3 regions of the Actinomadura sp. NPDC048394 genome follow, and region 3 is predicted to be linked to each of the others. Evidence: riboswitches for the same ligand, from Rfam matches in the RefSeq annotation. Region 3 holds a riboswitch; each other region holds the start of a gene.
What was found. A riboswitch is a leader RNA that binds a small molecule or an ion and turns the genes downstream of it on or off. The one in region 3 is predicted to bind cobalamin.
Positions count from the first base shown of each region.

Region 1: another riboswitch for cobalamin. It lies ahead of AB0C78_RS07260 (ribonucleoside-diphosphate reductase subunit alpha); the one in region 3 lies ahead of AB0C78_RS38500 (CbtB domain-containing protein).
Region 2: another riboswitch for cobalamin. It lies ahead of AB0C78_RS33770 (putative cobaltochelatase); the one in region 3 lies ahead of AB0C78_RS38500 (CbtB domain-containing protein).

Region 1 covers NZ_JBEZJL010000008.1:66,277-69,543, reverse strand. The annotation lists gene AB0C78_RS07260 (ribonucleoside-diphosphate reductase subunit alpha) at 1-1,407, opposite strand, end outside; cobalamin riboswitch at 1,501-1,727, opposite strand; gene AB0C78_RS07255 (hypothetical protein) at 1,836-2,450, shown strand; gene AB0C78_RS07250 (YcnI family protein) at 2,527-3,243, shown strand; gene AB0C78_RS07245 (copper resistance CopC family protein) at 3,240-3,267, shown strand, end outside.
Region 2 covers NZ_JBEZJL010000055.1:66,630-69,896, forward strand. The annotation lists gene AB0C78_RS33770 (putative cobaltochelatase) at 1-1,545, opposite strand, end outside; cobalamin riboswitch at 1,602-1,726, opposite strand; gene AB0C78_RS33775 (helix-turn-helix domain-containing protein) at 1,844-2,638, shown strand; gene AB0C78_RS33780 (ATP-binding protein) at 2,549-3,267, opposite strand, start outside.
Region 3 covers NZ_JBEZJL010000072.1:4,728-7,994, forward strand. The annotation lists gene AB0C78_RS38495 (3-isopropylmalate dehydrogenase) at 1-875, opposite strand, end outside; cobalamin riboswitch at 1,005-1,196, shown strand; gene AB0C78_RS38500 (CbtB domain-containing protein) at 1,230-1,463, shown strand; gene AB0C78_RS38505 (CbtA family protein) at 1,636-2,361, shown strand; gene AB0C78_RS38510 ((2Fe-2S)-binding protein) at 2,378-3,109, opposite strand.

The DNA.
Region 1 (3,267 bases), on a different contig from region 3:
GTCGATGGTGCGGTCCAGGAACCGGACGGCGGTGCGGACGGTCGCGCGGAGCCGGTCCCAGTCGATCCCGGACGGCGCCACGTGCGCCGCCAGGTTCACCGACCCGAGGTTGCACACCGCCGCCTCGTTGTCGCCCGTGACCTCCAGGATCTCGGTGCACAGGTTCGACAGGTGGACGGTCCGGCCCGGCTCGGCGGTCTGGTTGCAGGCCCGGTTCGCGGCGTCCTTGAAGGTCATCCACCCGTTGCCCGTCTCCGCGAGCGTGCGCATCATCCGCCCGTAGAGCTTGCGGGCCGGGACCTGCCGGACGTACCGGCCCTCCTTTTCGGCCGCCCGGTACGCCTTGTCGAAAGCGTCGCCCCAGAGGTCGGTGAGCTCCGGGACCTCCTTCGGGTCGAACAGCGACCACGTCCCGTCCGCCTCGACGCGGCGCATGAACTCGTCCGGGACCCAGTTCGCCAGGTTCAGGTTGTGGGTGCGGCGCGCGTCCTCGCCGGTGTTGTCGCGCAGCTCGAGGAACTCCTCGACGTCGGCGTGCCACGGCTCCAGGTACACGCACGCGGCGCCCTTGCGGCGGCCGCCCTGGTTGACGGCGGCGACGGAAGCGTCCAGCGTGCGCAGCCACGGGACGATCCCGTTGGAGTGCCCGTTCGTGCCGCGGATCAGCGACCCGCGCGAGCGGACCCGCGTCCAGGAGATCCCGATCCCGCCCGCGTACTTGCTGAGCCGCGCGACCTGCCCGTACCGCTCGTAGATCGCCTCCAGCTCGTCGCGCGGCGAGTCCAGCAGGAAGCACGACGACAGCTGCGGGCGGCGCGCCGCCGAGTTGAACAGCGTCGGCGAGCTGGGCAGGTACGACAGCGTGCTGAGCAGCCCGTACAGCTCGGCGGCCTCCTCCACGCTCTCGGACAGACCGACGGCCACCCGCAGGAAGAAGTGCTGCGGGCGCTCCAACACGAGCCGGGTCCGCGGATGCCGCAGCAGGTAGCGGTCGTAGAGGGTGCGGAGGCCGAAGTAGCCGAACCGGTCGTCCGCCTCCTCATCGATCAAGGCGTCCAGGGCGGCGGCGTTCGCGGCGACGAACGCGGCGGGGCCGTCCGCGAGGAGTCCCTCGGCGTGCGCGGCGGCGACGGACTCCGCGAAGCTCCGGACGCCCGCCTCGGCGGTCTCGTCGCGGATCCGGCCCGCGAGCAGCCGCGCGGCGACCCGCGAGTACCCCGGCTCCGCCGCGACCAGCGCGGCGGCCTCCCCGATCGCGAGGTCCCGCAGGTCCGCGGCGCTCGCGCCGTCCCCCGCGCGGACCGCGCCGAGCACCCGTTCCGGCGCGGTCCCCTCGATGCCGGCACAGGCCGCCGCGACGTCGGCGGCGATCCCCGGCGCCGCCGGCGCCTGCATGGTGACTGTCACGTTCTCTCCCTCGTGAGCCGGCCTCGCGAGGGCATGCGAACGGGAGCGACGGCATGCTGCCGCGCACCGTCCCCCGGCTCACCCGCGAAGCCTCGGACGTACGGCGTGCATGGCAGGTCTTCGGACTCGCGGGCGCCGCGCCTCCGTCCGGAGGCACGACCTACTGGCCGTCGCTTCCCGATCCGGTCGCCCGGTTCAGTGCCTGTGACGGCGGTCGTTCCCGCTCACCGCTGCGGGGCAGTCCCGGACTCGCACCGGGTTCCCTCTTGCGACGCCCCCGCCGCGAGCGGCGGGGGCGAACCAGCACGGGATTGAACCCTACATCTTGTTGATCCTCATTGCGCAACCCCAACATGTAGGGCGCGTCGGGATCGGATCCCGGGGGTCGGATGCGGCCGCCCGGACGGAGGTGGGACGATGTCCCCGTCATGTCCCCGCGTCCCAGGCAGCCGGTCTTCCGCACCGCGCGCGCGGTCGTCTTCGCGACCGTGTGCGTCACGCTGGCGACCCTCGGCCACGACCTCGCCTCGCACGACCCCGTGCCGGGCTGGGCGGTGCTCGCCGGATTCGGCGCGGTCCTCGCCGTCACCCTCGCCCTCGCCGGCCACGAGCGCTCCCTCCCGACGATCATGGGCGGGCTGCTCGGCGGCCAGTTCGCGCTGCACACCCTGTTCGCGAGCGCGACCGAGGGCATGCGCGACTGCGACACCACCGCCCATGCGGGACACGCCGCCGCGGCGCCCGCGATGCACGGCTCCGGCACCTCCATGACCCTCGCGCACGTCGCCGCCGCCATCGCCGCCGCCTGGTGGCTGCGGCGCGGCGAGCGGGCCGCGTGGTCCCTCGCCCGGCGCCTCGCGTCCGCCGCCGACCGGCCGATCCGGCTGCTGCTCGCGCTGCTGCTGATCGAACCGGCGGAGCGCCCGGTGCGTACCCCCGTGGTGCCGGTGGCGGCCGGCGCGCTCGCCACGGGACGCGCGCTCCGGCACCAGGTCGTCCGGCGGGGACCCCCGCCGCGTTCGAGGGCGCTCGCCCGCCTCTGAGGCGAGCGCCGTACGTCACCGGCCGCCGGACCCCCGGCGCCCGGCCATTCCCGTACGACTCGAACGGAGTTCCGTCTTGCCTTCCCGCACGCATGCCCGCCGGCTCGGCACGCTCGCCTCGCTGACCGGCCTCGGTCTGATCGCCTTCGCCACCGCCGCGTCCGCGCACGTCACCGTCAACCCGAAGACCGCCGAGCAGGGCTCCTACGCCAAGGTCTCGTTCCGGGTGCCGAACGAGGAGGACCACGCCGACACCACCAAGCTCGTCGTGAACCTCCCGGCCGACCACCCGGTGGCGTCGGTGTCGGTGCGTCCCGTCCCCGGCTGGACGGCGAAGGTCGTCGAGTCCACGCTGCCGAAGCCGATCAAGACCGAGGGCGGCGAGCTGACCAAGGCCGTCACGCAGATCACCTGGTCCGGCGGCAAGATCGAGCCCGGCCAGTTCCAGGAGTTCGACGTCTCGCTCGGCCCGCTGCCGACCGACACCGACACGATGATGTTCAAGGCCGACCAGACCTACTCCGACGGCCAGGTCGTCAAGTGGGAGCAGGACCCGGGCGACGGCTCGAACGAGCCCGAGCACCCGGCGCCCACGCTGAAGCTGACGCCCAAGGGCACCGGCGACGCCGCCACCGCCGGGCTCACCGCGCAGTCGAAGCCGGCCGCCGCGAAGACCGAGGCGAGCTCGGACGACGGCACCGCGCGCGTCCTCGGCGGCGTCGGCATCGGCGTCGGCGTGATCGGCATCGCGGTCGGCGGCTACGGCCTGTCCCGCGCGCGGAGCCGGGCGTGAGCCGGGCCGTCCGGCGCACCGCCG
Region 2 (3,267 bases), on a different contig from region 3:
GCTGGCGTCCACCACGAACAGGACGAGATTGCCTTCCCGCCCGTCGCGGACCGCTTCGCGCAGGTCTTCGGGTTGGACGACCAGACCGGAACCGGTACGTCCCCGCGCGCGCTGGTGCGGTGCCGCCGCGCGGAGCGTCGCCGTTAGGTGCAGCCCGCGCGCGCCCGGCCGGGCACCCGAGACGCGCCCGTACGGGCTGCGCGCCTTGGAACGCCGTCCCGGCGCACCGTCGCCCAGCCCGGGGACGGTGAAAAGGCGCGGCTTGTAGGCGGCGTCCGCGGGCGCGGGCTCGCTCTCACCCGAACGCCCCGGGCCGCCGCTCTCCACGGACGGCTCCGACTGTTCCGCCTGCGGCGGGACGGCAGGAGGCGGGACGGACGCGTCCTGTTCGGGGCCGTCGGGAAGGCCGCCGCCTCCCCCGTCCGGTCCGCCGGGCCCGTCGTCGGAAGGCCCCGGGTCGTCGGGCGGCGGTTCCGGATCGTCGCCGTGCTCGTCGAGGACCTCGTCGAGCTTCTGCCGGTCCAGGCCGGGCGCGTCGAACGGGTCGCGGCGGCGCCGGTGCGGCAGCGCGAGCCGCGCCGCCGTCCGCACGTCGTCGGCCGTCACCGCGTCGCGGCCGTGCCAGGCGGCCAGCGCGATCGCCGCGCGGGCCGTCACCAGGTCGGCGCGCAGGCCGTCGACCTCGAACGACGCGCATACGGCGGTGATCTGGCGGAGCGCGGCGTCGGTCAGCTCCACGGCGGGCAGCCGGTCGCGGGCGGCGGCGATCCGGTTGGCCAGGTCGGCCTCGTCCTCGGCGAAGGCCGCGGCGAAGCCGTCCGGGTCGTCCTCGAACCGCAGCCGCCGCCGGACGACCTCGGCGCGCTCGGCCGGGTCGCGGGTCGCGGCGACCTCGACGGTCAGCCCGAACCGGTCCAGCAGCTGCGGGCGCAGCTCGCCCTCCTCCGGGTTCATCGTCCCGACCAGCAGGAACCGCGCCGCGTGCCGGACCGACACGCCCTCGCGCTCCACGTACGACTCGCCCATGGCCGCCGCGTCCAGCAGCAGGTCGACCAGGTGGTCATGGAGGAGGTTGACCTCGTCGACGTACAGCACGCCGCGGTGCGCCGCCGCGAGCAGGCCCGGCTCGAACGCCTTCACGCCCTCGGTGAGCGCGCGCTCGATGTCCAGCGAGCCGGTGAGCCGGTCCTCGGACGCGCCCACCGGCAGCTCCACCAGCCGCGCTGCCCGCGCCTCAGCGCCGCCCGCGGCGTGCGGGCCGTCCGGGCCGTCCGGGCAGGACGGGTCGGGGTCGGCGGGATCGCAGGAGAACCGGCAGCCCGGCACGACCGGCACCGGCGGCAGCAGCCCGGCCAGCGCGCGCACGATCGTCGACTTCGCGGTGCCCTTCTCGCCGCGCACCAGCACGCCGCCGACGCCCGGCGACACGGCGTTGATCAGCAGGGCGAGCTTGAGATCGTCCATCCCGACGACGGCGGAGAAGGGGTAGCGCGCGCGGGCGCGCCGCTCCGGCCGGCCGGCGCCCGTCTTCGACGCGGGTCGCACGTGTCGTCATCCTTCCTCGGGTGTCCACGCCCGTGGCGGTGCCTGTCCGACGGCCGGAGTCTCCTGGCTCCCGGATCACCGCGCTCCCTCGGCCTTCCAGCACCGCGTGCCGTGGCCGCGTCGAGGGGGCGCTCCCCTGGTCACAGTTGCGGGACAGCCCCGGATTCGCACCGGGTTCCTCCGCGTCCGTCGCCCGCCCAGGATCGCACACCGGCCGGGCGCGCTCGACCCGGCGGTCTATCGGCGGAGTGATGGTCAATGTTGGCGATACGCCAATGAGAATGGTCTACTGGTCGGTATGGAGCGACGCGCAGCCCCGCGCGGCGAGGCCGCCGGAGCCGCGACGCCGCGCCCGGGCGCCACCAGGACCCCGAAGGCCCGCTATCAGCGCCTGCCGCGCGACGAGCGGCGCGACCAGATCCTCGACGTCGCGCGCCGCATGTTCACCGAACTGCCGTACGCGGAGGTCGCCACGGCGGCGATCGCCCGGGAGGCCGGCGTCCAGCGCGGGCTCATCCACTACTACTTCGGCACCAAGCGCGAGCTGTTCCTCAAGGTCGTCCAGGGCCTGACCGCCACCGCGGCGGTGCAGGCGCCGCCGCCGGACGAGCGGATGACGCTGCCCGAGACCGTCGAACTGTGCGTGAACCTGTTCCTGGACACCGCCGAGCGGAACGCCACCACCTGGTTCGCGGCGCTGGACGCGGAGGGCTTCGGGCAGGACCCGGAGCTGCTGGACATCGTCAACCGGTTCCGCGACCGGACGGTCGAGCACATGCTCGCCGTCCTGCGGGTGCCCGCGCCGACCGGCACGCTGCGGGCCGTCCTGCGCGTCTACTCCGGGCTCGCGGACGCGGCGACGCGGCAGTGGCTCCAGGAGCGGACCCTCGACCGCGCGCAGGTGCAGACGCTGCTGACCAGGTCGCTGCTGTCGATGGTCACCGACATCGCCCCCGCGCTGGAGGCCCGGGACGCGGAGCCCGGGCCGGCGAGCGGGGAGCGCCTAGAGGCCGGGAACCGGCTGCTGCACTCCGCCGCGCACCGGGACGGCGAACCAGACGGCCTTGCCGCGGACGCCCGGGCCGAGCCGTGACAGCGTCCGCAGCATGCCCCAGCGCCCGCACGACAGCTCCCGGACGATGCTGAGCCCGCGCCCGCAGTCCCCCGACGTCCACGAGTAGCCGGGCAGCGCCGCCTCGGCGTAGGCGTCGAAGACCGCGCACCGCACCTCGCCGCCGGCCAGAGCCCCGGGCCGGTCGGACGGGCCGCCGGACGGGCCGCCGGGGTCGCCGGACGGGCGGGGCTCCGGGCCGGCGGCCGGGTCGCCGAGGTAGAGCCACAGCTCGTGCGGGCCGTGGTCGCCGGCGTGCTGGTGGGCGTTGGTGGCCAGCTCGCTCACCATGAGCTGGGCGTCGCCGATCACCTCGTCCCGCACGCCGAGCGAGGCGAGCGCGTCGCGCAGCACGCGGCGGGCGTGGCTCGCGCAGCCGGGGCCGCCGGGCAGCGCCCACACCCAGCCCGGCCTGGCGCCGGCCGGTCCGCGCGCGGCGCCCGCGGCCATCGCGTCGGCCATGGTGTCGGCGGCGAGGTCGGCCACCGGGTCGGAGGGGGCGCCCGGCGGCGCCGCCAGGCCGGGAGCGGCCGGGGCGGCGGCCGTCCGGTCGTGCCCGGCGCGCGGCCCGGCGGTGTGCCGCGTCGCGCGCGGGCTCGCGTCGGTGGTCT
Region 3 (3,267 bases):
CCCTGCCCCGCGATGTCGGGGGCGCTGCCGTGCACCGGCTCGAACATCGACGGCGCCGTCCGGTCGGGGTTGACGTTCCCGGACGCGGCGAGCCCGATGCCGCCGGCGATCGCGGCGCCGATGTCGGTGATGATGTCGCCGAACAGGTTGTCGGTGACGACGACGTCGAACCGCTGCGGCTGGCCGACGAAGAACATGGTGGCCGCGTCGACATGGCAGTAGTCGGTGCTGACCTGCGGGTACTCCGCGCCGACCTGCTTCATCACGCGCTGGTAGAGATCACCGGCGAAGGTCAGGACGTTGTCCTTGTGGACCAGCGTCAGCCTCTTGCGCGGCCGCGACGCGGCGACCTCGAACGCGTACCGGACGACCCGCTCGACGCCGAACGCGGTGTTGACGCTCTCCTGCGTGGCGACCTCGTGCGGGGTGCCCTTGCGCAGGACGCCGCCGACGCCCGTGTAGGGGCCCTCGGTGCCCTCGCGGACGACGACCATGTCGATGTCGTCCGGCGTGACGTCGGCGAGGGGGGTCTTCACGCCCGGGAACAGCTTCACCGGGCGGAGGTTGACGTAGTGGTCGAGCTCGAACCGGGTCCGCAGCAGCAGCCCGCGCTCCAGCGTCCCGCTCGGGACGCTCGGGTCGCCGACGGCGCCGAGCAGGATGACGTCCTGGCCGCGCAGCTCCTCCAGCACCGAGTCGGGCAGCGTCTCCCCGGTCCGGTGCCAGCGGGCGGCGCCCAGGTCGTAGGAGGTCTGCTCGAACGCGAGGTCGCTGGACGGGGCGACGGCCTCGAGGACCTTCAGTCCCTCGGCGACCACCTCGGGGCCGATCCCGTCACCGGGGATGACGGCCAGACGAATGCTGCGGGAAGCCATGGGCGTACTGTACTGCAAACGTCTCACTGCTTGGGCGTTCGTCTCATATCCCGGTACGCGGGTCTCGCCGCCGGCGACCCGGCGTCACCTTTGTCACTTTTCGCGGGGTTGACGGGCCGGGTGGGAGAAGGGACGCTCTCCTCGACAAGTTCACATCGAGGCGACGGTGCGCAGGAACCTGGTGCGAATCCAGGACGGTCCCGCCACTGTGACCAGGGAGTCTCCCCCCACCGCACGACCACGGCCGGGCCACCGGCGGGAAGGTCGGCGGGAGACGGCGATCTGGGAGTCAGGACACTGACCCGTCGTCCTCCCGCAACCGGGGCGAGTGCACCCCGTGAGGAGAACCCCGACATGGCCGAGTCCGCCGTACCGTCCGCCACGTCCCCGCAGGCCGAGCCGTCCGCGGCGCCGCTGCGCCTGCCGATCCGCGACATCGTGCCGTGGGCGGTGCTCGCCGTCGTGCTGGCCGCGATCCTGATCTACTTCGTCGGCGCCGAGCAGGGCGCCACGTCGATCTTCGGCGGCACCTGGGTGCACGAGTTCACCCACGACGGCCGCCACCTCCTCGGCTTCCCCTGCCACTGAGTTCCACGCAAGCCCGGCCCAAGGGCCTCGCCTGGCGGCTCGGCCCTTGACCGTGCTTGGGCGAGCGCGAACTCGCTTCGCGAGCTTCCCGGTGGACTCGCCTCCGGCGTCGTCCACCGGTCAGATAGCGCGCTCGCGCGGTGGCCGGGGATTCCGATTCGAGGAGATGTCGATGAGAGCACTGCTGGTCCGCGGGATGCTCGCGGGCCTGGCGGCGGCCGCCCTGGCCCTGGTCGTCGCCTGGCTGTACGGGGAGCCGCAGGTCGGGCACGCGATCGCATTCGAGGAGGCGCGGGCGCACGCCGAGCACGCGGGGCACGAACCGGAGGTCGTCGGCCGGGGCGTGCAGAAGACGGCCGGGCTGATCACCGCGATGGCCGTGTACGGGGTGGCGCTCGGCGGCCTGTTCTCGATCGCGTTCGCCTTCGCGGCGGGACGGCTCGGACGGCTCGGCGCGCGCGCCACGGCCGCCCTGGTCGCCCTGGCCGGGTTCGTCGCGATCGAGCTGGTGCCGTTCCTGAAGTACCCCGCGACGCCCCCGGCGGTCGGCAACCCGGCGACCATCGGGAGCCGGACGGCGCTGTACTTCTGCATGATGGCGCTGGGCGTCCTGGCGACGACCGCGGCGGTGATCGTGTGCCGCCGCCTCGTCCCCCGGCTCGGGGCCTGGAACGCGATCACGGTCACCGCGGTCGGCTACGCCGTCCTGCTGGCCGTCGTGTACCGGCTCACGCCGAAGCCCGACGCGATCCCGGAGCACTTCCCGGCGACGGTCCTGTGGAACTTCCGGATCGCCTCTCTGGGCGTCCAGCTCGTCCTGTGGGCCACGATCGGGCTGCTGTTCGGGTACCTGACCGAGCGTTCGGTCGCGCGGCGGCGCGCCGCCGTCCTGGTCTGAGGGCCGCGGGCCGTCGTCACGGGCGCCTCCGTGGCGACGGCGCGGCGCGGCGCGGCGGGCGGCGCAGGCCGCAGTCGCCGCACATCTCGCCGCCGGGCGGGACGCGGTAGTACAGGCAGCAGTTGCGCCGGGTGAAGCCGTGCGGGCCCAGCGTCCCGGTCCCCGCCAGGGGCGGGCGGGACAGCAGTTCGCGGACGATCGCGGTGCGGGCGCCGTCCGGCGGGCCGACGTTCAGGCCGCCGGCGAGCGCCGATGCCGCGTTCCCCCACAGCAGGCCGTCCGCGAGGCTCGTGAAGGTCAGCATCGTCGCGCGCAGCGGCTCCAGCTGGCCCGTGACGACCTGGCCGTGGACGAGGTCGGCGGCTTCGGCGGCGCCGCCGGCGCGGTGCCCGCGCGGCTCGGCCAGCCAGAGCGCTACGGGGGCGCCCGGCGCCCACCGCCAGTGCAGGCCGGCCAGGTCGGGCACGACGCCCAGCGCCGCCGCCGCGACGACGGGCGACCAGAGGCGCGACGCGAGGCCCTGGAACAGGATGGACGCGGCGACGCGCCGCTCGCCGGTGCCGAGCCGCTCCGCGTAGAGGCCGGTGAGGCCCGCGAGGCGTTCCGGGTCGCGTTCGGGCAGCGGCCGCCACGTCGGATCGGCCTCCTCGGCCGGATCGGTGGAGATCGCGAAGTACGGCCCGAGGCGCCCGGCGGCGCTCAGCGCCTCCCTGACCTCCCCGGGCCCGGCGGGCATCGGCGACGGCATGGCGTTCACCCTGCCATGCCCGTCCCGGCGCACGGCCGCGAGGCCGCCGCAGGGCCGGGAGGGCGGGGCGCGCTAGCGGGAGGGGTGGCCGCCGTTGTCGCGGCGGTCCAGGGCCGTCTGCAGGGCGCGGGCCGCCTCCTCGGCGGCGTCGTCCGCGG